Regions from separate parts of the Microbacterium sp. K41 genome, predicted to be linked through region 2. Evidence: predicted binding sites of a transcription regulator. Region 2 holds the regulator's gene; the other holds the start of a gene.
What was found. Region 2 encodes HspR, which represses chaperone genes until heat shock. Its sites were predicted from a motif close to AAGTTGAGTCNNNNNGACTCAACTT; they were not measured.
Positions count from the first base shown of each region.

Region 1 (8,920 bases), on a different contig from region 2:
TGCTGGAGCGCACCGACCTGCCGCTCGAGCACATCGCCGGCGAGTGCGGCTTCGGCTCGGCGGCCGTGCTGCGGCAGAACTTCGCCAGGGTGCTCGGCGTGACGCCCACGGCCTATCGGGCGCGGTTCTCCTGCGCGGACGACGCGGTGCCCGCGGCCTGAGTCGCGGCATGCCGGGTCGGTGCCGGGCGGTGCGGGGTGGATAACGGGCCGGGGGAGGCGCGGGAAGGCGCGGTTTCGATCCGGAAGGCCAGGGCGCCGCGGGTCAGGGTGCCGCGGGTCAGGCGGTCCAGTGCGCGGGGGACGGGAGGGTGACGTCGCGCACCTCGACCCCCGCGGGGGTGACCGCGGCCACGGCGTACAACAGCGACTGCGTCGGATACCCGTGCGGACGGTTGTCGCGGATGATCGCGCGGTCGTCCTCGGGTGACAGCTCCGCGGAGGCCCCGAGCAGCGCCGTCCACTCCGCGACCCAGTCGGCGCTCGCCGCGGCGGGCCCGAGGGCGCGGAACTCCGGCAGCCACGCGGTGATGCGCGGCGTCTGCTCGTCGTCGAGGTCGTCGTGCGCGATCATGTGGGTTCCGGGCGTCACCGGGGTCTCGCGCAACGTCGCGCCGTCCCACGACACCACCCGCGCGCCGTCGGGCCCGACCTCGAGCAGGTTGAACCCGTGCATGCGGGGGAGGCGCTGCGGCGAACGACCCGACACCGATTCGAGCGGCAGCGATCCGCGCGATGCCGCGGGGCCGGGGAGGTCGTTCACGTCGGCACGGTTGAGCAGCACCGCCAGACGGCGCTCCTGCGGGTTCACCGCGAGCCAGGCCCCGCCCGCCCGGCGGTCGCGGATGCCGATCACCCCCGGATACTGCTCCGGCCACCACGGGCCGAGCGCGTCCCACTCGCGGTGAGGATCCTCGTCTCGCACGGCCAGGAGCCGTGCCGAACCGGCAGTCTCGACATCGATCACGACCGTACACACCCTCCCGAGTCTAGGTCGCCCGCGCGCGCCGGGGCCCTCCCGGCGCGGCGTCGAGGACGTGCGCGGGACCGGGCGTGCCCGGCCCCTCTGCGATCCTGCAGGCCCGGGCGGGGGTGGGCTGGGGCAGAATCGAGACGTGAACATCGTGGTGGGGGTCACGGGCGGCATCGCCGCCTACAAGACGGTGCACCTGGTGCGCCTGCTGACGAAGGCGGGTCACGACGTGACAGTGGTGCCCACGGCGGACGCCCTGCGTTTCGTGGGGCTGCCGACGTGGGAGGCGATCAGCAGGCACCCGGTCACCACGAGCGTGCACGACGATGTGGCGAAGGTGCGCCACGTCGCGCTCGGGCAGGCCGCGGAGCTCGTGGTGGTGGCGCCCGCGACCGCCAACACGCTCGCGAAGATGGCCGCCGGGCTGGCCGACGACCTCCTGGGCACCACCCTGCTCGCGACCGAGGCGCCGGTGCTGGTGGCCCCGGCGATGCACGCGGAGATGTGGCGGCACCCCGCCACGCAGGCGAACATGGGAACGCTCCGTGAGCGCGGCGTGCACGTGGTCGGTCCGGCCGACGGCGAGCTGGCGGGTGGCGACAGCGGTCCGGGGCGGATGGCGGAGCCGGAGGAGGTGTTCGCGGTGGCGCAGACCCTCCTCACGCCCGGCGACCTCGCCGGCGTCCGGGTGGTGGTGTCGGCGGGTGGCACGCGCGAGCCGATCGATCCGGTGCGCTTCCTCGGCAACCGTTCCAGCGGGCGGCAGGGGGTCGCCCTGGCCGCCGAAGCCGCCGCCCGCGGAGCCGAGGTGACCCTGGTGGCGGCGAACGTGTCGGGCGACGTGTGCGAGGCCGCGCGGCATCCGGGCATCCGGGTGGTCACGGTCGGCACGGCCGCGGAGCTGTCCGCCGCGATGGCCGAGGCGGCCGCGGACGCCCAGGTCGTGGTCATGGCGGCGGCGGTGGCCGACTACCGCCCGGTCGAGGTGTCGGCGCGCAAGCTCACGAAGGACACCGGGGGCGTGCCGCCGATCGAGCTCGTGGAGAACGAGGACATCGTCGCCGGGCTCGCGGCCGCTCGGCGCGCGGGGCAGCTCGTGATCGCGTTCGCCGCGGAGACGCCGGAGGACGAGGCCGAGATGCTCGACCGAGCCCGCGCGAAGCAGCAGCGCAAGGGGGTCGACCTGCTGGTGGTGAACGAGGTCGGCTGGGACCGCGGCTTCGAGCGCGCGGAGAACACCGTGCACATCCTCGGTCCTGGCGGTACCGCCGCCGGCACCGCGTCGGGGTCGAAGCGCGAGGTCGCCGCCGCGGTCTGGGATGCCATCGTCCGGGAGAGGTGACGACGGGCTGGAGGCGCGACCCCCGGAATGGTAAACTTGAGTCAACACGGCTCAACTTTTATCCCGTCCCCGGACTTCGGCGGCGGGGCCGACCAGAAGGAGTACCTCCAGGAGGAGCGCATGACCACCCCGCAGACCGGATCCCCGAACCAGGAACAGCAGTCCGCCCTCGAGCAGTTCGGCATCAACCTGACCGACCGCGCCCGCGAGGGCAAGCTCGACCCCGTCATCGGACGGGACAGCGAGATCCGACGCGTCAGCCAGGTCCTCACGCGTCGCACCAAGAACAACCCGGTGCTGATCGGCGAGCCCGGCGTCGGCAAGACGGCCGTCGTCGAAGGGCTCGCGCAGCGCATCGTCGCGGGCGACGTGGCCGAGTCGCTGAAGGACAAGGAGCTCGTCACCCTCGACATCTCCGCCCTCGTGGCCGGTGCCATGTACCGCGGGCAGTTCGAGGAGCGGCTGAAGCAGGTGCTCAAGGAGATCACCGAATCGGACGGGCGCGTCATCACCTTCATCGACGAGCTGCACGTGCTCATGGGCGCGGGCGGCGGGGAGGGCTCCGTCGCGGCCTCCAACATGCTCAAGCCGATGCTGGCCCGCGGCGAGCTGCGGCTCATCGGCGCGACCACGCTCAACGAGTACCGCGAGTTCATCGAGAAGGACGCGGCCCTGGAGCGCCGGTTCCAGCAGGTGTACGTGGGAGAGCCCTCGGTCGAGGACACGATCGCGATCCTCCGCGGCCTCAAGGGTCGCTACGAGGCGCACCACGGGGTGACGATCTCGGACAGCGCCCTCGTGGCGGCCGCCGCCCTGTCCAACCGGTACCTGCCCGCTCGGCAGCTCCCGGACAAGGCCATCGACCTGATCGACGAGTCGATGTCGCGGCTCAAGATGGAGATCGACTCCTCCCCGGTCGAGATCGACCAGCTCAAGCGTCAGGTCGACCGGCTCAAGCTGGAGGAGCTGGCCCTCAAGCGTGAGAAGGATGCCGCCTCGAAGGAGCGCCTCGGCGCGCTGCGCGAGCACCTGGTCGAGCTGGAGAAGGAGCTCGCCGGCCTCGAGGCCCGCTGGGCGCGCGAGCGTCAGGGGCTCAACCGCGTCGGCGAGCTGAAGAAGCAGCTCGACGACGCCGTCACCCAGCGCGACCTCGCGATGCGCAACGCCGACTACACGAAGGCGTCCAAGCTCGAGTACGAGACCATCAAGCGGCTGGAGCGCGAGATCGCCGAAGCGGAGCAGGCGGAGGCGACCACCTCGACCGAGCCGCGCATGGTGAACGAGCAGGTGACCGAGGAGGACATCGCCGCGGTGATCGCCGCCTGGACGGGCATCCCCGTCGGGCGTCTGCTCCAGGGCGAGAGCGAGAAGCTGCTGCACCTGGAGAACGAGCTCGGCAAGCGGCTGATCGGCCAGAAGGACGCCGTGAAGGCCGTGTCCGACGCGGTGCGCCGCTCCCGTGCGGGCATCAGCGACCCCGGCCGTCCGACCGGATCGTTCCTGTTCCTCGGGCCGACCGGTGTCGGAAAGACCGAGCTGGCCAAGGCGCTCGCCGCGTTCCTCTTCGACGACGAGCACGCCATGGTGCGCATCGACATGTCGGAGTACGGCGAGAAGCACTCGGTCTCCCGGCTCGTCGGCGCCCCTCCCGGGTACGTCGGCTACGAGCAGGGCGGTCAGCTCACCGAGGCCGTGCGGCGGCGCCCGTACAGCGTGGTGCTGCTCGACGAGGTGGAGAAGGCGCACCCCGAGGTGTTCGACGTGCTGCTGCAGGTGCTCGACGACGGCCGCCTCACCGACGGTCAGGGTCGCACGGTCGACTTCTCGAACGTGATCCTGATCCTCACCTCGAACCTCGGCTCGCCGATCCTCATCGACCCCGTGCTCTCGCCCGACGAGAAGCGCGAACAGGTGATGGCGCTGGTGCGGCAGGCGTTCCGCCCGGAGTTCCTCAACCGGCTCGACGACATCGTGATGTTCAGCGCGCTGAGCGAGGACGACCTCGCGCAGATCGTGGAGCTGTCGGTCGACCAGCTGCACGACCGGCTCAAGGACCGCCGGCTCACGCTCGCCGTCACCCCGGACGCGCGGGCGTGGCTCGCCGAACGCGGCTACGACCCGATGTTCGGTGCGCGGCCGCTGCGCCGGCTCATCCAGACCGAGGTGCAGAACAAGCTGGCCACGGCGCTGCTCTCCGGTGGCGTGCGCGACGGCGACACCGTCCGCGTGGACGTGGCGGCCGACGGCTCGGGACTCGTGCTCACGTCGACGACCCCCGAGCCCGAGCCCGCGGAGGATGACGACGACGTGATCGAGGCCGAGCTGCTCGACGACTGAGACTCCGTCACCACACGAGAGCCCCGTCCCGGAAACCCGGGGCGGGGCTCTTCGCCGTCAGTCCGACGGCCGGCTGCGGAGGCCGCCGAGGGCGTCGCGCTCCAGCTCCCGGCCGATCAGCGAGTGCCGGCGGGAGTAGGCGAAGTAGATCACCAGGCCCAGCGCGAGCCAGATCGCGAACCGCACCCAGGTCTCGGTGCTGAGGTTCAGCATCAGCCAGAAGCAGGCGATCGCGGAGATCCACGGGAGCCAGGGCGACAGCGGCACCGTGAACGGCCGCTCCAGGTCGGGGCGGCTCTTGCGCAGGATCGGCACCCCGATGCTCACGAGCACGAACGCCGAGAGGGTGCCGATGTTGATCATGTCGCCCAGCACCTGCACGTCGGTGAATCCGGCGATGATCGCGATCACCACCCCGACGATCAGCTGGATGCGGATGGGGGTGCCGCGCTTGGCGTCGGTCACGCTGAGCGAGCGGGGCAGCAGGCCGTCACGGCTCATCGCGAAGACCACGCGCGCCAGACCCATGAGCAGCACCATGACCACCGTGGTGAGCCCCACGAGGCTGCCGATCGCGATCACCTGCGCCGCCCACGTCGCCCCGACCAGCTCGAACGCACTGGACAGCGACGGCTCGTCGAGCTTGGCCAGCTCGGTGTACGACACCATCCCGGTGATGACGATTGCGACCAGCACGTAGAGCACGGTCACGATCACGAGCCCGAGGATGATGCCACGCGGCACGGTGCGCTTGGGGTCCTTCGTCTCCTCGGCGCTGGTGGCGACGACGTCGAACCCGATGAACGCGAAGAACACCAGGGCCGCGCCGCTGAGGATCCCGAACACGCCGTAGATCGACGGGTCGGCGCCGGTCATGAAGGAGAACAGCGACTGCGTCCAGGCGCTCTCCGAGGCGACGCCCTGCTGCGCCGGCGGCACGAACGGGGTGTAGTTGGCGCCGTTGATGAAGAACAGCCCCACGACGATGACGAACAGCACGATCGCGACCTTGATGACCGTGAACACGCTGTTGACGCGGCTGGACAGCCGCGTGCCGAGCGCGAGCAGCACGGTGAAGATCGCCACGATCACGACGGGACCCCAGTCGAAGCTGAGCGGGCCGAGCTGCAGCGTCATCGGGATCTGCAGGTCGAACAGCGACACGGCGTCGCCCAGGTAGACGCCCCAGTACTTGGCGATCACCGCGGAGGCCATCAGCATCTCGAGGATGAGATCCCAGCCGATGATCCAGGCCAGGAACTCGCCCAGCGTCGAGTACGTGAACGTGTATGCGGACCCGGCCACCGGGATGGAGGAGGCGAACTCCGCGTAGCAGAGGATCGCGAGACCGCAGACGGCCGCCGCGATGATGAACGAGATGATGACGGCCGGGCCCGCGTGTCGCGCGGAAGCCTCGGCGCCGACGGAGAAGATGCCGGCGCCGACCGCGACCGCGACACCCATGACGGCGAGATCCCACACGCCGAGGGATCGCTTCAGCGATCTCTGCTCGTCGTGGGTCTCGGCGATCGACTGCTCGACGGACTTGACCCTGCGCTGGAATGCCATGCCGACGATTGTAGGTGCGGGGGGTCGTGCCGCACCCCTCACAAAAGGCCGCCCCGATACGGCGAGGCCCGGCCCCGTGCGGGGACCGGGCCTCGCCGCGGCGGAGCGCCGGCGTGCGCGCGACTCAGGCGCTGAGGAGCACGGTCTCCGCGATCGGGCGACGCACGCGCGGGGCGACCTCGCGCTCCTGCAGCGGCTCGGGCAGCGCGGCGATGTCGCCCAGCTCGCCGAGCGCGATGACGGTGGTGGGGGTGAAGCGCGGCTCCAGGTCGGCGAACTCGCGCACGACCTCCGGGTCGAAGCCGCTCATCTGGTGCACGACGAGGCCGTCATGGTGCGCCTGCACGGAGAGGTGGGCCACGGCCTGGCCGAGGTCGTACAGGGCGTGGGTGAGCGGCGTGCCGTCGGCGGTCTCGGTCTCGGCGATCGCGACGATCAGCGCCGCGGCGTTGCCGGCCCACGCCTGGTTGAAGCCCATCAGCGCGTCGACGATCTGCGCGTGGAGTGCGGTGCCGCGCCGGGCGACCAGGAAGCGCCAGGGCTGGGTGTTGTTGGCGGAGGGGCTCCAGCGGGCGGCCTCCAGGGCGGTGGCGAGCTTGTCCTCGTCGATCGCGTTCTGCGCGTCGTAGGCGCGGGGGCTCCAGCGGCCGGCGAGGACGTCGAGGACGGGGTGCTCGGTCGGGGCGGTGCGGTCGATGACGGGAGTGCTCACGGAAGTGCCTTTCGGACGGTGGGATGGATCGGACGCCGTCGTCCGGGCTACTCCCCACCCAACTCATACATGCGCATGCATATTCCCGCGCGTCAGCGGCGGATGCTCAGCGGCCGAGCGCCCACCGGGCCCGGCGCCGCACCACGCCCGCGAGTCGCCGCGCCCGCACGCCCATCGGCTGCTCTCGTGCGGCCGTCAGCAGCTTCGCGTCGTACGCGGCCCGGAGTTCGCGCGCCCACCGTCGGGTGATCGCCCGGTCGGAGAACTCGGCCGCCCTGGCCCGCGCCTTCCTCCGCATGCCCTCGACCCGCCCGGATGGCATCGCGGCGAGCTCCGCGATCCGCCGGGCGAGCCCGTCCACGTCGCCCTCGGGGAGCAGGAAGCCGTTCACCCCGTCGCGGATCATGTCGGCCGGGCCGTAGCGGATGTCGTAGGCGAGCGGGATGCACCCGGCCGCCATGCTCTCCACGAGCACGAGGGGCAGCCCCTCCGACGTCGAGGTGAGCAGGCTGAACCCGGCGGTCGCGAACTCCTCCCGTGCGTGCGGGTCGAAGCCGCGCAACCGGATCCACTCCTCGGCGCCGAGATCGCGGATGCGCGCGGCCAGCTTCGGCTCGTCCGGGCCCTCGCCGATGACGTCGGCCTCGATCCGGGCGTCCGCGGTGTGGGCCGTCGCGAGCGCCTCGATCGCGTGGCCCAGGCGCTTGCGCTTGTCCAGCGACGCGACCACCACGCCGCGGGTGGCCGGACGGGGTGCGGAGACCGCGGGCGGCAGCGTCACCTCGTTCGGGATCGTGCGCACGCGGGCCTGCACGCCCAGGGCGGCCAGGTCTTCCACGAGGTCGCTGCGCTGCCGCTCGGTCAGCACCACGATCTCGTCGAAGTCTCCCGCGCGCCGCAGGACGCCCTCCCGGGAGGCGCGGAGCGTCCGCGGGCGTCCGGCCACCCGGTGCGAGGCGTGCACGATGTGCAGGGTCGTCACGTGGTCACGGCGGTATCCCGCGACCGGTCGCGCGGCGGTCTTCGAGTCGACCAGCAGGAAGCTCGCGCGCCCCGCCGTCAGGCGGTCGAACCACCAGCGGTACAGCCCCCAGGTGGTGCGCCAGGAGCGCAGCGGGGTCCCGTCGACGCCGTAGACGACCACGCGCCGCTCCGCCCCCTCGCGCTCGGTCGCCAGGAGGGAGCCGTCGCGGCGGAACCGGTCGACCGACAGGTGTCCGTCCCCGTCTCGGCGTGCGCGGCTGAGCACCACGCCGTCGTGCTCGCGCACGGTGTCGTCGTCTTCCGGGGCCAGCAGCGGCGGCAGCGTCGGGATGACGCCCCGGGGTGCGGGAGGGGTGGCACGCAGCTCGTCCCACAGGTTGCGGATGCGCAGCCCATCGATCAGCTCGCCCTTCGCCCGCAGCCGCTCCGACAGCTCGGGGTAGTCGGGGCCGTCGTCGAGCGTCAGCAGGTCGACGTCGACGCCCCCGATCCGGCGGAACGAGCGGGACCGCCGCAGCATCGCGCTCGTCATCCCCCCGTACTGCTCCGTGATGCCCCAGGTGAGGGCGAAGTACCGGGCGGCCGGGAGGCGGGGAGGGAAGAGCGACATCTTGCCGAGGATAGCCCGGGGCTCTCCGGGGCGCGTCCTCCTCGCGGATGACCGGGCGGATCAGTCGAGGAGGTTGTGCGAGGCGGCGTCGGCGAGGGCGGCCCGCACGGCGCGGATCGACGGGGCGGCGGCCGACACCCGTCGCGCGGAGGAGAAGATCTCGCGGCGCGGGGAGCGCGGCAGCGGGGAGAGGTCGACGGTCGGGGTGTCGCCCGCCCACACCAGCTCGGGGAGCAGCCCGACGGCCAGCCCGGCGTGGATCAGGCGGATGTGCGCCGTGAGGTCGGCGAGCTCGAAGCGCACGTCCGGTTCGAACCCCGCGGTGCGGCACAGCTGCTCGGCCCAGGCGCGCGAGGCGGTGCCCGCCGGCTCCAGCACCCAGGGGGCCGTGCTG
Region 1 covers NZ_SSDO01000357.1:1,167-10,086, forward strand. The annotation lists gene DW309_RS11010 (GlxA family transcriptional regulator) at 1-161, shown strand, start outside; gene DW309_RS11015 (NRDE family protein) at 280-978, opposite strand; gene coaBC (bifunctional phosphopantothenoylcysteine decarboxylase/phosphopantothenate--cysteine ligase CoaBC) at 1,115-2,314, shown strand; gene DW309_RS11025 (ATP-dependent Clp protease ATP-binding subunit) at 2,435-4,651, shown strand; gene DW309_RS11030 (APC family permease) at 4,709-6,220, opposite strand; gene DW309_RS11035 (nitroreductase family protein) at 6,345-6,932, opposite strand; gene DW309_RS11040 (glycosyltransferase) at 7,039-8,526, opposite strand; partial or broken gene DW309_RS11045 (LysR substrate-binding domain-containing protein) at 8,587-8,920, opposite strand, start outside.
Region 1: the regulator HspR is predicted to act here: its motif matches at 2,348-2,372, upstream of DW309_RS11025 (ATP-dependent Clp protease ATP-binding subunit).

Region 2 (20,315 bases):
GTCTCGAGGGAATCGAAGGGGGAGGCGTCGAAGGACGCGGCTTCCGGGGAAGCGGAGGGATCGGTCACGGTGTGGCTCCGGGAAGGGAGGCCGCACGGCGATCAGGAGCGGGCGGCCTCGAGGGGAAGGTGGTCGGCGAAGGGCGCGACGACGACGGTGTTCATCTCATCGCCTCCTTCCGCTCGGGCTTCCCGGGCGACTCCCGGTGCGACGACGAGCCTACGGGGGTGCGCCGCGGCGTGTCCAGGGTCGGACGATCGGTCGGACGCGGCGGACGACCGGTCGGGCGCGGACGCACGGGCGCCGGAAGGGTGGAACCATGACCACGACTGCCCCCGTCCCCACCGCAGCGCCCACCCGGGCCGACCGCATCCGCTACGGCGGACTCATCGCGCTCATGATCATGGGCTTCCTGCTCGTGACCGCCGAGTTCCTCCCCAACGGTGTCCTCACCGAGATGGCCGAGGGCCTCGGGGTCACCCCGGGTCAGGCGGGGCAGACGGTCACGGTCACGGCGCTGGTGGGACTCGTCGTCGCGCCCACGATCGGGCTGATCTTCCCGCGCCTCGACCGCCGGTCGCTGCTGGTGTGGATGGCGCTCGCCGCGGCCGTGTCGAACCTCGTGGTCGCGATCGCGCCGAACCTGCTGCTCGTGCTCGCCGCCCGGTTCCTCCTGGGCGCGGCGATCAGCGCCTACTGGACCATGTCGATCACGGTCGCCGCACGGCTCGCGGGGCCGGAGCACCTGGGCCGCGGGGTCATGTTCACCTCGGCCGGGGTGTCGCTGGCCACGGTCGCCGGGGTGCCGATCGGCGTGATGCTCAGCGAGGTCGTCGACTGGCGGATGGTGTTCGCGCTCGCCGGCGTGCTGATGGTGGTGCTGGCGGTCGCACTGCGCTGGGCGCTGCCGTCGGTGCCGGCCGAGCGGGCGTCGAGCCTGCGGCGGCTCGTCGACACGGTTCGCCGCCCCGGTATCGGGCTGGGCATGGTCGGGCACGTCCTCGTGGTGCTCGGGCACTTCCTCGCCTACACGTACGTGCGGCTGGCGCTCGAGCGCATCCCCGACGTCGACGCCTCGACCATCGTGGTGCTGCTGGCGCTGTTCGGCGTCGGCGGTCTCCTCGGCAACATCTCGATCGGGCTGGTGATCGACCGGTCGTTCGCGTTCTTCGCCGTGTTCGCGCCGCTCGTGATCGCCGCCGCGGTCATCTCGATGATCCTCTTCTCCGGGTCGATCATCGGCGTCGGCGTGGTCGTGCTCGTCTGGGGCTTCGTCTTCTCGTCGTGGCTGATCGTGATCAACACGTGGGTCGGGCACCGCATGCCGGATCGCCTGGAGGCGGGCGGCAGCCTCGTGGTCGTCGGGTTCCAGGGTGCGATCACCCTCGCCGCGGGTCTGGGCGGGCTGCTCGTCGACACGCTGAGCGTGGAGCTCGCCTACGTGATCGGCGCGGTGTCGCTGCTCGCGGGTGCGGTGCTGTTCGGCCTGTCGAACCGGCTGAGCACGCGGGGCTGACGGGCCACAGGGCGGCGCCGCCTCCCGCGCGGTTCACAACTCCGCAGTTTCCCGGCGATGTGTCGCCTGCCCGTAGCCCGAGCAGTCGCATCGCCGCGGATCTGCGGAGTTGTGAATGGCCGGCCATCGAGATCGGGCTCGGACACGATCCCTCACCGGGAGGTCGGCGGCGGGGGTCGAGGCTCAGACCAGGGCGGGAGTGCGGGCGGCCGAGCGCCAGGACGACGGGGTCATACCCGTGCGGCGGCGGAACGCGCGGCTGAAGCCCTCGTCGGACGCGTAGCCGAGCTCGCGCGACACGTCCGACACGGAGCGCCCGGCGTCGAGCAGGCGCTTGGCCGCGTCGATGCGCACCTCCGTGACGTAGTCGGCGGGGGAGCGGCCGACCGCGACGCGGAACCGCTCGGCGAAGGTGGAGCGCGACATGGCGCCGATGGCCGCGAGGCGCTCGACCGTCCAGTCGCGTCCTGGCTCCTGGTGGATGGCGTCGACCACGCGGTCGAGGAACGGGTCGTTCGACAGCGAGGGCCAGCCCGCGGGTGCGCAGCCGTTGGCGGCCCAGGCGCGGATGACCGACATCAGCACGGTCTTCGCCATCATGCGGCAGATCACGGGGTCGCCCTGCCGGGCGGGGGAGGCCGCGGGGTCGACGAGGCCCATGTTCTCGGCGAGCGCGGCGGCCGCGGGCTCGAGCGCGTCGAATCCGGTGACGGTGAGGAACGGCGGCAGGAGGGCGGGCAGCGGTGAGGTCGCGTCGGCGAACTCGAGGTCGACCACCATGAGCGTGGTGTCACGGTCGGCCTCCAGCACGAACGCGGTGCGGCCGAGGGTGAGGAACGCGTCACCGGCGACCAGGTGGTCGCGGCGCTCGCGGGGCTCGAGGGTGAGGCGGCGGGAGTCGGGGTCGACGCCGAGGCGGCAGCCATCGCCGAGGGGCGGATGCCCCTGCACGCTGCCGGACGCGAGGTAGACGAGCGTCGTGGGCCCGGCCGGGATCGGGAGCAGCCCTCCGGCGGCGAGCGGGATGCGCCGCGCCACGCCGACCCGCAGCTCCACGGCGTCGAGCACGTGCGAGAGCGCGTCCGGGTCCACTGTCACCATGCCTTCGGAAACGCCCCTCCCTCGTCCGGTATTCCGGTGGGAGCCGCGATTCGGCGCCCGAGGACGGCGCGGATACTCTGGAGGGGTACCCCACCCGAGGAGTCCCGTGTTCCGCACCCCTGGCCGTCTGTACCGTGTCCTGGCGATCGCGGAGGCGATCACCTGGACGATCCTGATCGCCGCGATCATCGCCAGGGCGGTCGGCGCCCCCGGGGTCGTGGTCACGGTCGGCGGCGGCATCCACGGCTTCGTGTTCCTCGCCTATGCCGCCACCGCCGTGCTGGTGGCGCTCAACCAGCGCTGGCACCCGGGCGTTGGCGTACTGGCGGTGGCGAGCGCCGTGATCCCCTACGCCACCATCCCGATGGAGATCTGGCTGCACCGCTCCGGTCGGCTGCGCGGCGACTGGCGGCTCGACCCCACCGACGACCCCCGCGACCGCCGCTGGTATGACCGGCTGATGCGCTGGTTCCTCCGCCGCCCGTGGGTGCTCGCGGTGCTGCTGGTCGTGGGCATCGTCGCGCTCTACGTGATCCTGCTGCTGATCGGTCCTCCCGGCGGCAAGTGAGCCGGATCCGGGCCTCTCCGGATCCGATGTCACGTTTCCCGGCGGGGAGCGTCCTTCTCTGCGGAGCCACCCCGGTTCCCGGCGCCTCGGGCGTCGCACAGAGAGGAAACCATCATGACCGAACCCATCACCTCGCTCGACCGGCTGCACATCGCCTTCATGGAGCGGTTCAACGCCGGCGACATCGAGGGACTGCTCGCGCTCAACGCTCCCGGTGTGGTGCTCGTGCCCGCTCCGGGTCAGCCGGTGTCCGAGCCGGCGGAGGTGCGCGCGGGCCTGGAGCAGTTCGTCGGCCTCGGCGGTCCGATCACCATGACCGTCCGGAACGTGTTCGTGAACGGCACGGTCGGGCTCGTCGTGGCCGACTGGACGCTCGACGGCACCGCTCCCGACGGCTCTCCGGTGTCGCTCGCGGGCGCCACGGCCGATGTCGCGGTGTACGACGAGACCCACGGCTGGCGCATCGCGATCGACAACCCGTTCGGCACCGTCTGACCGGCTGCGTGCGGGGCGCCCGTGCGGCGCCCCGCACCGGCGATCCCCCTCCCGTCTCTCGGAGAGGGGAGGGTCGGCCGAGCGGGTCGCCCGAGTCAGGCGGAGAGCAGGTGCCGGGCACGCGTGAGGCGCTGGCGTACCGCAAGCACCGTGATGCCGAGGCGTTCCGCGATCTCGGCGGCGCTCAGCTCGTGCTCCACGCGCAGCAGCAGCGGTTCGCGCAGGCTGCGGGGGAGGCGGGCGATGGCCGCTCGCACCTCGCACAGCTGCTCCTTCGCGGCGACCTCGTCCTCCACGCGCTGCGGCGCTTCGATCGCGACCGTGTCGATGTCGTCGTGCAGCGGGGTGCGGTGGCAGCGGCGGGCGCTGTCGATCACCACGCTGCGGGCCACGGCGTCGAGCCACGCGCAGAGCGATCCCGGTGCGGCCGAACGCACGCCGGGGACCGACTGCCACGCGCGCGAGGCGATGTCCTGCGCCACGTCGTCGGCGTCGCCCACCGGGGCGCCCAGTGAGATGCTCCGACGCCGGAGTCGACCGGGGTCGGAGGCCAACAGGGCGGTGAGCCCGGCCCTGGCCTCGGCGGCGTCGACCGCGGGTGCGCGCATGGTTGTCCTTCCGGTCACTGGGGACAACGTGTCGCGTGCTCGCCGTAATCCCGCGGATGCTGACGGGGTGAGGCTACGCGCGGGACACGGGGAGGCCGGCATCGGTGAGCGCAGTGCGGACGGCGGCGACGCTGGTGAAGGCGTGCGTGCTCATGCCGAGGTCCTGCGCACCACGGAGCTTGCTCGGCGAGTCGTCGATGAAGAGGATCTCCTCCGGTGGGACGGAGAGGACCGCCGCCACGTGTCGGAACGCCCGGATGTCGGGCTTGGCGTGCCCGATCTCCGCGGAGTTGAACACCCGGTCGAAGTGCTTCCCGATGCCGCTGTCGCGGAGTTCTGCGGTGATGGTGTCGGTGCCGTTCGTGAGGATGGCGCAGGTCACGCCACGGGACCGCAGCCCGTCCACGAGTGCGAGCATGTCGAGGTCCGCGGCGAACGGCGTGCGACCCCACTCCCGTGCTGCGGGCGCGGAGCCGATCATCTCGCCGACCCGGGTGATCCACTCCTCCCGGGTGAGGCGACCCGTGGTCACCGCATCGATCAGCGGTGCGGCGAAGGCGGTGCGGGCGATCGTGCCGTCCGGGAGGGTGTACCGAGCCTCCAACCCGGGGTCGTGGTCGAAGTGGCGGATGACGCCGTCGAGGTCGAAGAGCACGGCACGGATCATCCGTCCATCCTGCACGGACACTCCGTCGACCCCGGCGATACAAAGTTGAGCCGAGCCATATCAAGTTTGTTTGACACGGTCGGGCGGCCGGAGTACACTTGAGCCATCGCGACTCAGGTTTCCCTGATCGCCGCAGGTTTTCCGAACCACAACAGACTTCCCAACAAAGGAGAGAACACATGGCACGTGCTGTCGGTATCGACCTCGGAACCACCAACTCCGTCGTCAGCGTCCTCGAGGGCGGCGAGCCCAAGGTCATCGCCAATGCCGAAGGCTTCCGCACGACCCCCTCGGTCGTGGCCTTCACCAAGGACGGGGAGGTGCTCGTCGGCGAGACCGCGAAGCGCCAGGCCGTCACCAACGTCGACCGGACCATCGCCTCGGTCAAGCGCCACATGGGCACCGACTGGACCTTCGAGGTCGACGGCAAGAAGTGGACGCCGCAGGAGATCTCCGCGCGCATCCTCCAGAAGCTCAAGCGCGACGCCGAGTCGTACCTGGGCGACACCGTGACCGACGCGGTCATCACCGTCCCCGCGTACTTCAACGACGCCGAGCGCCAGGCCACCAAGGAGGCCGGTGAGATCGCGGGCCTCAACGTGCTCCGCATCATCAACGAGCCGACCGCGGCGGCCCTCGCCTACGGCCTCGACAAGGGTAAGGAAGACGAGCTCATCCTCGTCTTCGACCTCGGTGGCGGAACGTTCGACGTCTCCCTCCTCGAGGTGGGCAAGGACGACGACTTCTCCACGATCCAGGTGCGCGCCACCGCCGGTGACAACCGCCTCGGTGGAGACGACTGGGACCAGCGCCTCGTCGACTACCTGATCAAGCAGTTCAAGGAGACCACGGGCGTCGACGTCTCGGGCGACAAGATCGCGCTGCAGCGCCTCAAGGAGGCCGCGGAGCAGGCCAAGAAGGAGCTCTCCAGCTCCACCTCGACCAGCATCAACCTGCCGTACCTGTCGCTGACCGAGTCCGGCCCGGTGTCGCTGAGCGAGACCATCACCCGCGCGAAGTTCGAGGACCTCACGAAGGACCTGCTCGACCGCACCAAGAAGCCGTTCGAGGACGTGATCCGCGAGGCCGGCATCAAGGTGTCCGACATCGACCACATCGTGCTCGTGGGTGGATCGACCCGCATGCCCGCCGTCGCCGAGCTCGTCAAGCGCGAGACCGGCAAGGAGGCCAACAAGGGCGTGAACCCCGACGAGGTCGTCGCCGTCGGTGCCGCACTGCAGGCCGGTGTGCTGAAGGGCGAGCGCAAGGACGTCCTGCTCATCGACGTGACCCCGCTCTCCCTCGGCATCGAGACCAAGGGCGGCATGATGACCAAGCTCATCGAGCGCAACACGGCCATCCCGACCAAGCGCAGCGAGACCTTCACCACGGCCGACGACAACCAGCCGTCCGTCGCGATCCAGGTCTTCCAGGGCGAGCGCGACTTCACGCGCGATAACAAGCCGCTCGGCACGTTCGAGCTGACCGGCATCGCCCCGGCGCCCCGCGGCATCCCGCAGATCGAGGTCACGTTCGACATCGACGCCAACGGCATCGTGCACGTGTCCGCGAAGGACAAGGGCACCGGCACCGAGAAGTCGATCGTCATCTCCGGCGGCTCGTCGCTGTCGAAGGAAGACATCGAGCGCATGGTGCGCGAGGCCGAGGAGCACGCCGCCGAGGACAAGGCACGCCGTGAGGCCGCCGAGACCCGCAACCAGGCCGAGACCCTGGCGTACTCCATCGAGAAGCTGATCTCCGAGAACGAGGACAAGCTCCCCGACGACGTCAAGACCGAGGTCAAGGGCGATGTCGATGCCCTCAAGACGGCCCTGGCCGGCGACGACGACGAGGCCGTGAAGACCGCGTTCGAGAAGCTCAACCAGTCGCAGTCCAAGCTCGGCGAGGCGATCTACGCCTCCTCGCAGGCGGATGCCGCCGCCGGCGCTTCGGCTGACGGCGAGGCCCCGGCCGGTGACGCCCCCTCCTCCGAGGAAGACGTCATCGACGCCGAGGTCGTCGACGACGAGGACGAGAAGAAGTAACCATGACCGACAAGAACTTCGACGAGAACCAGAATCCTGAGTCCGCCGAAGGTCGCAGCGAGGGGTCGGACGCTCAGGCGTCCGGCCCCGCGCCGCAGAACCCGGACTCCCGCGAGGCGCAGGCCGCCGAAGGGTCGGACGAGACGCCGGTCGACGGCGCCCCCGACGACCTGACGGTGGACGACATCCTGGGCGCGACGCAGACCGGCGAGGCCGCGGCGGAAGACGCCGTGCTCGCCGACCTCGAGTCGACGCTGCTGAACGACCTCAAGCGCCTGCAGGCCGAGTACGCCAACTACCGCCGCCGCACCGAGGAGCAGCGCCAGATCGAGATCGAGCGCGCCAAGGGCGAGGCCGCCAAGGGCCTCATCCCGGTGCTCGACGACCTGGGCCGCGCCGAACAGCACGGCGACCTGGTGGAGGGCACCCCCTTCGCCGTGATCGCCGACAAGGTGCGCGCAGTGGTGGAGCGTCTCGGAGTCGTGGCCTACGGCGACAAGGGCGAGGAATTCGACCCGCAGCGCCACGAGGCCATCTTCCAGCAGCCGACCCCCGGCGTCGAGAAGGCCACGGTGCTCGAGGTCGTCGAGGTGGGGTACCGCCTGGGCGACGTCGAGCTGCGTCCCGCGAAGGTCGTCGTCGCCGTGCCTGCGGAGTAGGTGATCGATGGCCAGCCAGGATTGGTTCGACAAGGACTTCTACAAGACCCTCGGGGTCTCGAAGGACGTCAGCGACGCTGACCTCAAGAAGACGTACCGCAAGCTCGCGCGCAAGTATCACCCCGACTCCAATCAGGGCGATGCGAAGGCCGAGGCCAAGTTCAAGGAGATCAGCGAGGCCTACTCGGTGCTCTCCGACCCCGAGCAGCGCAAGGAGTACGACGAGATCCGCGCCATGGGCTCGGGCGCCCGCTTCACGGCCAGCGGCTCCGGGGCGGGCGGGTTCGAAGACGTCTTCAGCCGGTTCGGACAGCAGGGGCGAGGCCAGAGCGCCGACTTCGAGGACATCTTCGCGATGTTCAACCAGGGGCAGGGCAGCGGCTTCGGCGGCGGCCGGTTCGGTCAGCCGAGCGGCGGGTTCCGCGGCTTCGGCGGACCGCAGCGCGGCGCCGACGTGACCGCCCGCACCACGCTCGACTTCACCACCGCCGTGCAGGGTGAGACCATCACGCTGCAGGGTGAGGACGGCAAGCCGTTCAAGGTGAAGATCCCCGCGGGCGTCGCCGACGGGCAGAAGATCCGGCTGCGCGGCCGGGGTCGTCCGTCGCCGGACGGCGGAGAGAGCGGTGACATCGTGGTGCAGATCACGGTGCGACCGCACCCCGTGTTCACGCGCGACGGCCTCAACCTCCGCGTGGTCGTGCCGGTCACGTTCACCGAGGCCACGCTCGGTGCCACCATCGAGGTGCCGACGCTCGGCGGTGACGTGGTCAAGCTGCGCGTCGCCCCTGGCACTCCGTCCGGGCGCGTGCTGCGCGTCAAGGGCCGCGGTGTCGCGACCTCCAAGGGCACGGGCGACCTGCTCGCCGAGCTCCAGGTCGCGGTGCCGACGCACCTCGACGACGCCGCGCGCGAGGCGCTGGAGAAGTTCCAGCAGCTGGAGCCGCAGGAGAACCCGCGGGCGGAGTTGATGGCGAAGGCCCGCCGATGAGTGCGAACGCCGAGGGACGGGGGTGGAGTGCGTGATGGACGCCGACACCCCCGTCTTCGCGATCGCCGCGGCCGCCGAGCTGTCGGGCCTGCACCCGCAGACCCTCCGCCAGTACGACCGCATCGGGCTCGTGGTGCCCGGCCGCACGCCGGGCGGCTCCCGGCGGTATTCGTCGCGGAACATCGAGCAGCTGCGGGAGGTGGCGCAGCTCTCCTCCGAGGGGATGAGCCTGCCCGCGATCGCCAAGCTCCTCGACCTGGAGGACGAGAACCGGATGCTGCGCGGGCGCGTCGTCGCGCTCGAGGCCGCGCTGCGCGCCGAGCGGGAGAACCGCCCGGGCGTGCGGGTGTTCGCGGCCGGCTCGTCCGGCGTGGTCCCGATGCCCGGTGGACGACGGCTGCGTCGCTCGACCGAGCTGGTGCTGTGGCACCCGCGCGGCTCGGCGTGACCTGCGCCCGACACGTTCAGGGGATGGAAAGCCGCTCTTCCTAGCGTGGAGGCAGGGAACCCCCTGGTCCGCGCCGCGCGCGGGTGTCCTGCCACGACGGAAGAACTCCTCATGACGAACACCACTGCCCACCGCCCCGCCCCCTCGCTGGGACTCCTGATCCTCCGGGTCGTCACCGGTGCGATCTTCGCCGCCCATGGCGCCCAGAAGATCTTCGAGTACACGATCCCCGGAACTATCGGCAGCTTCGCCGGCATGGGTGTGCCGTTCGCGGAGATCGCCGCGCCCGTGGTCGCCTTCGTCGAGCTGATCGGCGGCATCCTGCTGATGCTCGGACTGTTCACCCGCCCGGTCGGCGTGGTGCTCGCGATCGACATGCTGGTCGCGCTCGTGCTCGTGCACCTGCCCGCCGGTCTCTGGGTGGGCGAGGGCGGCTACGAGTTCGTGGCCGTGCTGGGCGCGGCCGCTCTGGCCCTCGCGCTCACCGGTGCCGGGCGCTTCTCGATCGACGGGGCCGTGCTGCGGGGCCGAGCTCCCGCCTGGCTCGCCTGACCGCTCAGCCCTCGCCCCGGTCGACGCCGACCCGCCGCACCAGCACCCACGTGTTTCCGGCGTCGCCCGGCACGTGCCGGAACTCGTCGAGCGCGGCCTGCGACAGCGCCAGGCCGCGCCCGCTCTCGCTGTCCTCGCCCGGCATGGACACGGTGTCCCAGTCGATCGGGGCGGGCGGCGCGGTGTCGCGGATGTAGGCGCGCAGCTCGTCCGCCGAGACACGCACGTCGACGCTGAACACCACGTCGGTGCGCTCGTTGTGCTGCGCGATGTTGGTGGTCACTTCGCTGACGGCCAGCGCGAACAGCACCTGGTCCTCGGCGGGGATCTCCGGGCCGTCGGCCCAGAGCCGGTCGAGCGCGTCGAGCGCGCTGTCGACCAGGGCGAGCCCGGCGGGCCCGTCGACGTGGAACGCCCGGACCTCAGCGGCCATCGAACGCCGATTCCGGCGTCGGGTAGTCGCGCAGCACGCGATCCAGGTTGGTCAGGTGGAGCACCGTGCGCACGGCCTCCGGCACGGCCGCGATCCGCAGGTCGCCCCCGGCCACGCGGGCGCTCTTGAGCCCGCCGACGAGGGCGCCGAGGCCCGAGGAGTCGACGAACTCGGTGCCGCTGAGGTCGATCGCGATGCGCGGCTGCCCCGCGGCGACGAGGTCGCTCACGGCGTTGCGCAGCAGGGGTGCGCCGGACGCGGTGAGGCGCCCTGTGATGGCGACGACGGCGTAGCCGTCCCTGGTGTCAGTGCTGACGTTCATTCGACTCCTTCTCGAGGATGGCCGCGGCGGGACCGCGGTACCGGGCGGCCTGGATGATCACGCTGAGCACGACGAGGTCGTACAGCACCCAGGCGGTGTTGACGAGGGTGCCCGTGCCGTCGGCCGTGCCGAGGAACACCCGCACCACCCCGATCACGAGCGCGACGGCGAGCACGATCATGGCGGTGAGCTGCGGCCAGATCTCGCCCCACGGCACGCCGCGCGGGTCGCGGCCGTCCTTGCGGGTGACGGCGAACGACAGCGGCCGGCCGAGCACGACGTTCGCGAAGGCCGTCCAGCAGGCACGGATCCACACCGGGAACAGGGCGAGCGAATACTGCTGACCGCGCCAGGTCTTCACGCCCTTCGCGACCACGAGGAACAGCGCCTGGTTGATGAGGAAGTACGGCAGGAATCGCGCGAAGAAGTCCACCGACCACGCGGTCACCGGGAGCACTCCGAACACCAGGTAGATCACGGGCGCGGCGAGGTAGACGATCGCCGCGAAGCCCGACAGGTAGCTCCACATCGTGGCGAAGTACATCAGCCGCTGCCCGACCGAGAGGCCGCGCTTGGCGAGCGGGTTGTCGCGCAGCATCACCTGCAACGTGCCCTGTGCCCACCGCAGGCGCTGCGTGAGCATGGTGCGCAGGTCTTCCGGGGCGAGCCCGTGGGCCAGGATCTCGTGGTGGTAGACGCTGCGCCAGCCGAGGGCGTGCAGCTGCATCGCGGTCGCCATGTCTTCCGTGACCGAGATCGTGGCGAGCGGGAGGATCGGCTGCGCCTCGTCACCGCGGTCGAGCCGCAGCGTGTCGAGCAGTCCGCGCACGGCCTCCACCGCGGTGATGGGCGACAGGTCCGACGCCGCCAGGGCGTCGAGCCCGGCCTCGTCGACCACGACGAGCCCGAGCTCGGCATCGTGCTGCATCGGCAGCGCGCCGATCTCGGCCAGGTCGGCGCGGATGCCGTCCAGGTCGTGCGCGACCAGGATGCGGGAGGCGTTGTCGACGGCGTCACCCACGCGTGCCGCCACCTCGGCGACCGACTCCCCGGCGGCGAGGTCTTTCCGGCCGCGCGAGATCGCGATGCGCAGCGCCCCGAGCTCGGTCGCCAGGGCGGGGTCGGTCGCGGCCTCCGCCTCCTTCGCCATCAGGGTCTCGGAGGTCTTGAGCGCCTTCGCGGCCGACTCCGTCACCTCGCGCACGTAGCCGACGATGCCGAGCTGCATGAGCGCCTCACGTCGCAGCACAGCGTTGGAGCCGCAGAAGAACGCGGCGTTCCAGCCGTCCTTGCCCTGCTGGATGGGGCCGTAGAACAGCGGTGCCTGACTGCCGAGCGGGTCGGCCTCGTCGACGTTCACGAACCACTGCGGCGTCTGCACGAGCGCGACCTCGGGGTCGTCGGCGAAGTAGCCGAGCGTGCGGTGCAGGATCAGCGGGTCGGGCACCTGGTCGGCGTCGAGGATGAGCAGGAACTCGCCGTCGGTCTGGAACAGGGCGCTGTTGAGGTTGCCGGCCTTGGCGTGCCGGGGCTTTCCCGTCCAGTCCTCCGAGCGGGTGAGGTAGGCGACACCGGCGGCGCGGGCCTCGGCTTCGAGCTCGGGGCGCGCCCCGTCGTCGAGGATCCACGTCGTGTGCGGGTAGGCGATGCGCTTCGCCGCCCGCGCGGTGGTCATGACGAGCTCGATCGGCTCGTCGTACGTGGTGATGAACACGTCGACCGTGCCCTGCGGCGGCGACACCGGGGCCGGGCGCTCCTTGGCGCGCCACATCGTCAGGCAGAACAGGAACGTGTCGATGAGGCTGTAGGTCTCGGCGATCACGAGCGGCACGGCGATCCACCACGCCGACCAGTTCACCGACTCCAGCCAGCGCCAGGCGACGTAGTTGACGCCGAGCAGCACCGACAGCAGCGCGAGGATGCGGATGGTCGCGAACCGGGCGGTCACGAGTCCCTCCGCACCACCACGACGGTGATGTCGTCGGTGGCGCGCTCGTCCGAGTTCGCCAGCCGCAGCGCCTCCTGCACCGCGCCGTCGGGGCCGAGTGCGGCGAGCACGCGGTCGACGTGTGCGAAGGGGTCGTCCTCGTCGAGCACGTCGAGCAGGCCGTCGCTGCAGCAGATGAAGGTGTCGCCCGCCTCCAGCGTCGTCGTGATCGGCTCCCGCGGGTCGGCGACGCCCATGCCCATGCCCAGCGGCAGGTTGGTGGAGCGCAGCGGGGTCCAGGAGCGGTCGGCGCGGATCACGAACGCGAGACTGTGGCCCGCATCGATCACCTGCAGGTCACCGGTCGAGGGCTGCAGCTCGGCGACCACCGCGGTGACGAACATCGAGGTGTCGGCGAGGTCGTCCTCCAGGAGCCGGTCGACGTCGGCGACGGCCGTGGTGAGCGGACGCTCCGGGGCCGTGCGCAGCGACGCGCGCACCGTGGCCGCCACGAGCGCGGGACCGGTGCCCTTGCCCATCGCGTCGGCCAGGGTCACGCGCAGGGCGTCGCCGTGCCGCGAGAAGTCGAAGTAGTCGCCGGCGAGCATGCCGCGCGGGGCCGCGCCGGCCGCGATCGTGTAGCCCTCGACCTCGGGGAGCACGCGGGGCCGCAACGCCTGCTGCACGACCGCGGCGTGGTCGATGTCGGCGTCCTGCGCGAGCTCGGTCTGCACCCAGAACGCGAGGTCGCGGAGCAGGTCCTGCTGCGAGTCGGTGAGCACGTGCGGCTCGGTGTCGAGCACGCACAGGGTGCCGATGGGCTCTCCGCCCGGGGCGTGCAGCGGGTGCCCGGCGTAGAACCGCAGGTGCGGGTCGCCCGTGACGAACGGGTTCTCGGCGAACAGGTCGGTGGCGCTCGCGTCTTCCACCACCACCGTCCGGTCCTGCGACACGGTGTAGTCGCAGAACGAGTCCTCGCGCGGGGCCTCGTTCCCCCCGAGGCCGATCTGCGCCTTGCGCCATTGCCGGTCCCGGTCGATCAGCGAGACGCTGACCATCGGTACCCCGAACATCTCTTTCGCCAGTCGCGCCACCCGGTCCACTCGCTCGTCCGGTGGTGTGTCAAGGATCCCCAGTTCCTCGAGCGCTGCCTGGCGCCGTCGCTCGTCGAACATCGCCCGCCCCTCCTACGGTCACTTCCGGTCATCCTAGGCGGAATATCGGCGGCGTGGTGCGGCCGTCGAAGGCGCGTCCAGGTGAACCACAGGAAACGGTTCTGCGCAAGCCCCGTGGCGAAACGCTTCGCCGGTCGTACTGTCCGATTCAAGGCTCGGACCGCCGACTGCGTCTCCCCCCATCACGCAGCACGGGCGGCCCCGATCCGGCATCGCGCGTGCCCGGCAGCCGGGCACCACGGTCTCTCCGGCGTGCCCTCGCACGCGGATCATCGCAGGGAAGGAGCGGGTGGATGGCACGGACGCCACGCACACGCGATCGCTACAACCGCCGCGAGGCCCTCGCGGGGTACCTGTTCATCTCGCCCTGGATCATCGGGTTCCTGGTGTTCACGGCCGGTGCGATGATCTACAGCCTCTACATCTCGTTCAGCAGCTACAACCTGGCCACGAACACCGCCCGCCCGATCGGCATCGACAACTACGCCAACCTGTTCGACGACCCGCGGGTGGGGGTCTCGCTCGCGAACACCCTCTTCTACGTGGTGATGGCCGTGCCGCTGGAGATCGTGTTCGCGCTGGTGCTGGCGATGCTGCTCAACCGCGTCGGCCGGGGCGCCGGGTTCTTCCGGGTGCTGTACTACCTGCCGAAGATGACCCCGGCGGTCGCGACGGCGGCGGTGTTCTTCCTGCTGCTCAACGGCAACTCCGGCGCGGTGAACCAGTTCCTCCGGCTGTTCGGCATCGAGGGGCCGCAGTGGCTCGTCGACCCGGCGTGGGTGAAGCCGAGCATCGTGATGATGACGCTGTGGACGGTCGCTGGGACGATGGTGATCTTCCTCGCGGCGCTGAAGAACGTGCCCGTCGAGCTGTACGAGGTGGCGTCGCTCGACGGCGCGGGGCCCGTCCGCAAGTTCTTCTCGATCACCCTGCCGATGATCTCCGGGGCGATGTTCTTCAACGTGATCGTGCTATCGATCGCCGCGTTCCAGATCTTCGACCAGGCGTACCTGCTGTTCTGGCGCGACCAGAGCAACTCCTCGCCGGAGGCGTCGCTGTTCTACGCCATCTACCTGTTCCAGCAGGCGTTCCGGCAGTTCAACTTCGGATTCGCGGCGGCGATGGCGTGGCTGCTGTTCGTGATCATCATGCTGATCACCCTGATCCAGGTGAAGGTCGGCAACCGCTTCGTCTACTACGAGGGAGACCGCTGATGTCGCAGACACTGCGCCCGGAACCCGTCGAGGTCGAGCGGGAGAAGAGCCCCGGCACGTTCACCACCACGGTCCCCACGCGCGGGCGCTGGCGCCGCCGGCTCCACCAGCCGAAGAGCCTCGCCGGCCGGATCGTGCTGAACGTGATCCTCGTGCTGTTCGGTCTGCTGTTCCTCTACCCGTTCGTGTGGCTGATCGCGGCGAGCCTCAAGCCGCGCGGCGAGGTGTTCGACAACGCCCTCATCCCGAAGACGTTCGTGCCGGAGAACTACGTCGAGGTGTGGAACCAGCTGCCGCTGCTGAGCTGGATGGGCAACAGCATCGCCATCGCCCTGCTGGCCGCGGGGACCGTGGCGATCTCCAGCTCGATCGTGGCGTTCGGCTTCGCGTACTTCCGCTTCCCCGGCCGCGGCCTGCTGTTCGGCCTCGTGCTCGCGACCATGATGCTGCCCGGCGCGGTGACCATGATCCCGATCTACCTGATCTGGAAGGAGACCGGGCTACTGGGCACGTGGGTGCCGCTGTGGGGCATGAACCTGTTCGGGTCGGCGTTCTACATCTTCCTGCAACGGCAGTTCTTCCTCGGGCTGCCGCGGGAGCTGTTCGAGGCGGCGCGGCTCGACGGGGCGAGCGCGTGGGGGCTGTTCTGGCGGATCGCGATGCCGCTGTCGATCCCGTCGTTCGTGATCGTGTTCCTGTTCGAGTTCCAGGCCAGCTGGAACAACCTGCAGGCCGCCCTCATCTACCTCAACGCCGGGTCGGTCGACCAGTTCACCGCCCCGCTCGGCATCGCCTACGCCATGACCAAGTACAGCCCCACAGCGGGAGGCCACGGCGACTACCAGTACGTCATGGTCGCGTCGCTGCTGGTGACGCTGCCCATGCTCATCCTCTTCGCCTTCGGGCAGCGCTCCTTCATCGAGGGCGTCGCCACCCAGGGGCGCAAGGGCTGACAACGCACCACCGATCGAAAGGAGCAGTCATGCGCACACGCACGTGGGGAATCACCGCGGTCACCGCCGCATCCGTCCTCGTCCTCGCCGGCTGCGGCGGGGGAGGAGGGGGAGACCAGGCCGCCGACGCCGACTTCGGTGCGGAGCCGAGCGGCACGCTGAAGGCGTGGGGGTTCGAGAACGCCGACGACGTCGGCACCTCGCGCATGGACTATGCGGCAGAGCAGCTGAGCGACGTGAAGGTCGACCTCGACGCGACGGCCTTCGACGCGCAGAAGTTCACCACCCGCATCGCGAGCGGTGACGTGCCCGACGTGGTGCAGATGGACCGCCGCTACGTCACGACCTACGCCGCGCAAGACCTCATCATGCCGCTCGACGAGTGCTTCGCCGCGCAGGACGTGACGCCGCGCGACCACTGGTACCCGTTCGTGGTCGACGACGTGACCTACGAGGATGCGGTGTGGGCCGTGCCGCAGTTCTACCAGCCGCCGGCGATCCTGCTGAACAAGGCCGTGCTCGACGAGGCCGGGGTGACCGCGGAGGAGATCGACACCTCGCAGCCCGACGTGCTGCTCGGCGCGATCGCCAAGATGTACCAGGAGTCGGGCGGCGTGCCGTCGCGGCTCGGCTTCGACCCGGTCGCCACCGGACAGGCGGGGCTGTGGATCCTCGGCATGGGCGGTCAGCTCAACGACGCCGACGGTGCCCCCACCCTGGACGACCCAAGCAACGTCGCGGGCATCGAGATGCTCAAGCAGATCACCGACGCGCAGGGCGGCTTCGCGGCGGTGAAGAGCTTCACCGACTCGTTCGACGCGTTCGGCGACCAGAACCAGTTCGTGGCGCAGCAGGTCGGCTCGCAGGTGAACGCCCAGTGGTACCCCAACGTGCTCAGCCCCTACGCCGACCAGATCCAGTTGGAGGCGGTGCCGTTCCTCAACAGCGACGGGGAGCCGTTCTCGGTCGCGTCCGGCACGGCGTTCGTGATCCCCGTCGGGGCGAAGAACCCCGCGGCAGCGTGCGCGTGGATGGTGAACCTCACCTCGGACGACGCGTGGATGGCGGCGGGCGACGCGCGGGCGATGACCATCGAGGAGGAGGGTGGCATCAACACCGGGCTGTTCACCGGCTCGCCCTCGGCCGACCAGGCCATCCGCGAGAAGTTCGTGACCGAGAGCGGCAACGCGGGCTTCGACCAGGTGATCTCCACGTACTACGACGTCGTGGACTACGGGAAGTCGTTCGGCTCCTCGCCCGCGGGGCAGGAGATCCAGAACGAGCTGAACAACGCCATCACCGCGGCGCTGCTCGGCGACAAGTCTCCCGAGGACGCGTTGAAGGATGCGCAGGACGCCGCGATGCGCGCCTACGAGAACGCCACGGCGGGCTGAACCCCGGAGGGGCGTGGGTGGGGGCGGCTTCGCCCCCTCCCACGGTTGTGTCGAGTGTGTCAAAATGGTCAGATAGAGTTGCGAACTGACCAGGGAGGCCGTCGTGAGCACCTTGATGAAGATCGAGAAGAAGCCAGCAGGGGCGAAGTGGCGCGAAGAACTCCTCACGAAGATCACAGCAGAGCTCGACGCGGGCAGAATCGTCACGATCGACGTGCAGACGCCGGTCATGACCCCGCAGCAGGTCGCCCGCGAACTGGGGCTCTCCCGCACGACCGTGCTGCGCAGGATCGAATCGGGAGAGCTCCGAGCGTCGAAGCGCGGTAACCGCAATGTCATCACGGTCGCAGACTTCGAAAGGTTCCGGGCCGCCTACCTCGGCGATCTCGGCACCGCGCTCGCCGACGACTTCTGAGCGCCGTGGTGGGAGCAAAGAGCCTCGTCTACCTGGACGCCAACGTCCTCACTCCTTCGGTGACTCGGGGTCTGCTGATCATCGGCGCCGTGACATCGGACTTCCGCGTGTGCTGGTCTGCGCTCGGAGAGGCTGAGGCAGAGCGGCACCAGCACGAGCGAGCGGCGAAGATCTCTGATCTTCGAAAGCGCTTCGGCTGGGACGTGCTCGTGATCGGCCACTGCCAAGTGGCCCGCGATAACCAGCGAAGCTTGCCTACCGCAAGTGTCGCTGAGGCGCCCGTCGCAGCTGGAATGGTCACTCGAAGCCCAAGACTCGTGCCCTCGCATTCTCAACCTGAAGGGAATAGTCCGCTTGCACGATGGCGACCAGGAGTGGCTCCAATTGAGATTCAAGATCCCACAGCACGGTAGCGCTGGCATCATCGAGGCCGGGTAGGCCTCTCTCATGGGTCGACGCCAACCAATCGTAAAGAACCAGTGCTTCGCTCGAGCTCAGGTAGAGCTTCAGTTCCCCTTCCGGCATTGCGTACCCTTCACTCAACGGGGAGCCCTGCCGGGTCCCAGCGCCAACGGTGTCGTACGGACGACGCGGGCGGCGGAGTCCCACCGTGGGGACATGCTGCGCACCTCCTGATCCGTATGCGAGCCGAAGTCGGGAATCTCTCCGAGCGCCGCCACGTCGAGCGAGTGGAAGACAGCGCTCCTCCCACGGACCCGAAGATCTGCCCCCGGAGTCAATGCGAGATGAAGTTCCAGTCCCGCGTCGAGTGACCGGGCCGAAGAGCCCACCACTTTCCGCGACGTCCTGTGACGGTCGGTGACACCGGACCACTCCAGCAGACCCACGCCTCTCAGAACGAGAAGCCCCGTGTTCGTTTCGTCGAGCTGTAGAGCGGTCCGCAGATCGCACAGGATGCCCAGAGTGGCGGTGATGGCGTCGAAGTGCACGGCATTCACCTGGGCTTCGACAAACGCATCCTCTTCGGAAATGAAGGGGTCTTCGTCCTTCGTGTCTTCTGGAACGTCGGCGAAAAGCAGCTCACTGAGCGTGATCACGGGGAAGCGATCGGTGCGACGGAGTGTGAGTGCGGTGTCAGATGCTTGGAGAAGGGCGCGACCGCCTGCCCGTGTCTGGTCATCGAATGCGTAGCCCTTCGGGTGAGGACGCCGCCACGTCGTCGTCGGCGGCCAGGTTCGGACTGAGGCAGAGCTCGGATCCAGGATCGGCGAACCTGGACGGGGAGATTATGTCATGCCCCCGCGGCGGCTGGTGGAGCCGCGACGCCGCTGACCGTGCGTGACGCGGCCGACCCCCACGCAGAGGGCCTGGTGTACTGAAATCGATTTCGGTATCGTCGGCCTCCATACCCCTGTCGCTCGCCGAGGAGCCGCATGTCCCGCACCCGTGCCCGTCGCTCGACCACCCTGCTCGCCGCCGCCGCACTGGCTTCGAGCCTCGCCGCGTGCGCCGGGGGAGGGGCGCCCGTGGAGCTCGATCCCGATCCCGACAAGCCGTTCGTGCTGACCGGAATCTCCGGGCTCACCGAGGTCGCGCAGCTGACCGGACCGGCGGGCATCAACGACACCGAGGCGGTCGGTGTCGCCGGCACCGACCTCGGCTCGATGACCACCGTGGGCGACCGCACCTGGTTCTTCTTCGGCGACACGTTCGGCGAGCGCGCACCGGGCACGACCGGCGGTCAGGGCGGGCAGTGGCGCTCCAACGTGGCCGCCTGGACGACCGACGACGACCCGACCGACGGCATCTTCTTCGACGGCTGGGTGGCCGACGGGATCGGGCTCGCGGCCCCGCTGATCGAGGGTGACCACGACCCCAACGACGGCTCCGGCGAGGTCACCAAGATCCCCACTGCGGGCTTCGCGATCGGCGACACGATCTACGTCTCCTACATGTCAGTGAGCTACTGGGGTGACCCCGGCGCGTGGGATGCGAACCGCTCCGCCCTCGTCGTCTCGCGGGATGACGGGCAGACCTGGGCTCCCGTCGAGGGCATCGAGTGGCCAGGTGACTCCGGTTTCGTGCAGTTCGCGACAGCGCCCGTCACGGCCGACGGCGAGGACTGGATCTACCTGTGGGCGATCCCCTCCGGGCGGTTCGGGGAGGTGCGGCTGATGCGGGTGCCGGCCACCGAGGAGGCTGTGGAGGACCAGGGCTCCTACTCGTACTTCGCGGGCCTCGACGACGACGAACCGGTGTGGTCGGACGATCTGGACGACGCGCAGGTCGTGGTCGAGGGCACGATCGGCGAGCTGTCGGTGATGTGGTCGACGTACCTGGAGCGCTGGATCATGACCTACTCCGACGCCGGCAACGCCTACATCCGCGAGGGCATCACCCCGTGGGGCCCCTGGGGCGAGCCGATCGAGCTCGTGCCCGGCGACGACTACCCGGGGCTCTACGGCCCCTACCTCGACCCGCGGTACGTCTCGGACGACGGTCGGCGCATCTACTTCACGCTCTCGCTCTGGGATCCGTACAACGTGTTCTGGTTCGCCGCTGACCTCGACCGCGCCGACGGATGAGCAGCCCGCCGCCGACTATTGCGCATGAAATCGATTTCGCCTAACCTGGCGCATACCCGATCAGAGTGGATCGACGCGAGCTGGTCGGCACCCCCACCCGGCGGCAGCCGGGACACAGCATGACTCGAAGACGAGTGACGTCCTGAGGAGGACCAATGCGCAAGACACGCAGTCGCATGTGGAAGGTCGCAGCATCCGTGGTGGTGGCGGGCATCGCCCTCAGCGGATGCTCCGGGGGCGGCGGCGGGGGCGGAGGCGCCGGAGCCGAAGGGGAGCCCGACAGCGG
Region 2 covers NZ_SSDO01000173.1:2,848-23,162, forward strand. The annotation lists gene DW309_RS04685 (serine protein kinase RIO) at 1-68, opposite strand, end outside; gene DW309_RS04690 (MFS transporter) at 320-1,516, shown strand; gene DW309_RS04695 (helix-turn-helix domain-containing protein) at 1,700-2,617, opposite strand; gene DW309_RS04700 (DUF3817 domain-containing protein) at 2,724-3,185, shown strand; gene DW309_RS04705 (YybH family protein) at 3,300-3,680, shown strand; gene DW309_RS04710 (RNA polymerase sigma factor) at 3,776-4,288, opposite strand; gene DW309_RS04715 (HAD family hydrolase) at 4,362-4,955, opposite strand; gene dnaK (molecular chaperone DnaK) at 5,135-7,000, shown strand; gene DW309_RS04725 (nucleotide exchange factor GrpE) at 7,003-7,659, shown strand; gene DW309_RS04730 (DnaJ C-terminal domain-containing protein) at 7,667-8,650, shown strand; gene DW309_RS04735 (heat shock protein transcriptional repressor HspR) at 8,685-9,098, shown strand; gene DW309_RS04740 (DoxX family protein) at 9,210-9,650, shown strand; gene DW309_RS04745 (ATP-binding protein) at 9,655-10,083, opposite strand; gene DW309_RS04750 (STAS domain-containing protein) at 10,073-10,405, opposite strand; gene DW309_RS04755 (glycosyltransferase family 2 protein) at 10,389-12,353, opposite strand; gene DW309_RS04760 (PP2C family protein-serine/threonine phosphatase) at 12,350-13,507, opposite strand; gene DW309_RS04765 (carbohydrate ABC transporter permease) at 13,801-14,721, shown strand; gene DW309_RS04770 (carbohydrate ABC transporter permease) at 14,721-15,674, shown strand; gene DW309_RS04775 (extracellular solute-binding protein) at 15,704-17,068, shown strand; gene DW309_RS04780 (helix-turn-helix domain-containing protein) at 17,172-17,483, shown strand; gene DW309_RS04785 (hypothetical protein) at 18,023-18,541, opposite strand; gene DW309_RS04790 (glycoside hydrolase family 183 protein) at 18,878-20,029, shown strand; gene DW309_RS04795 (ABC transporter substrate-binding protein) at 20,185-20,315, shown strand, end outside.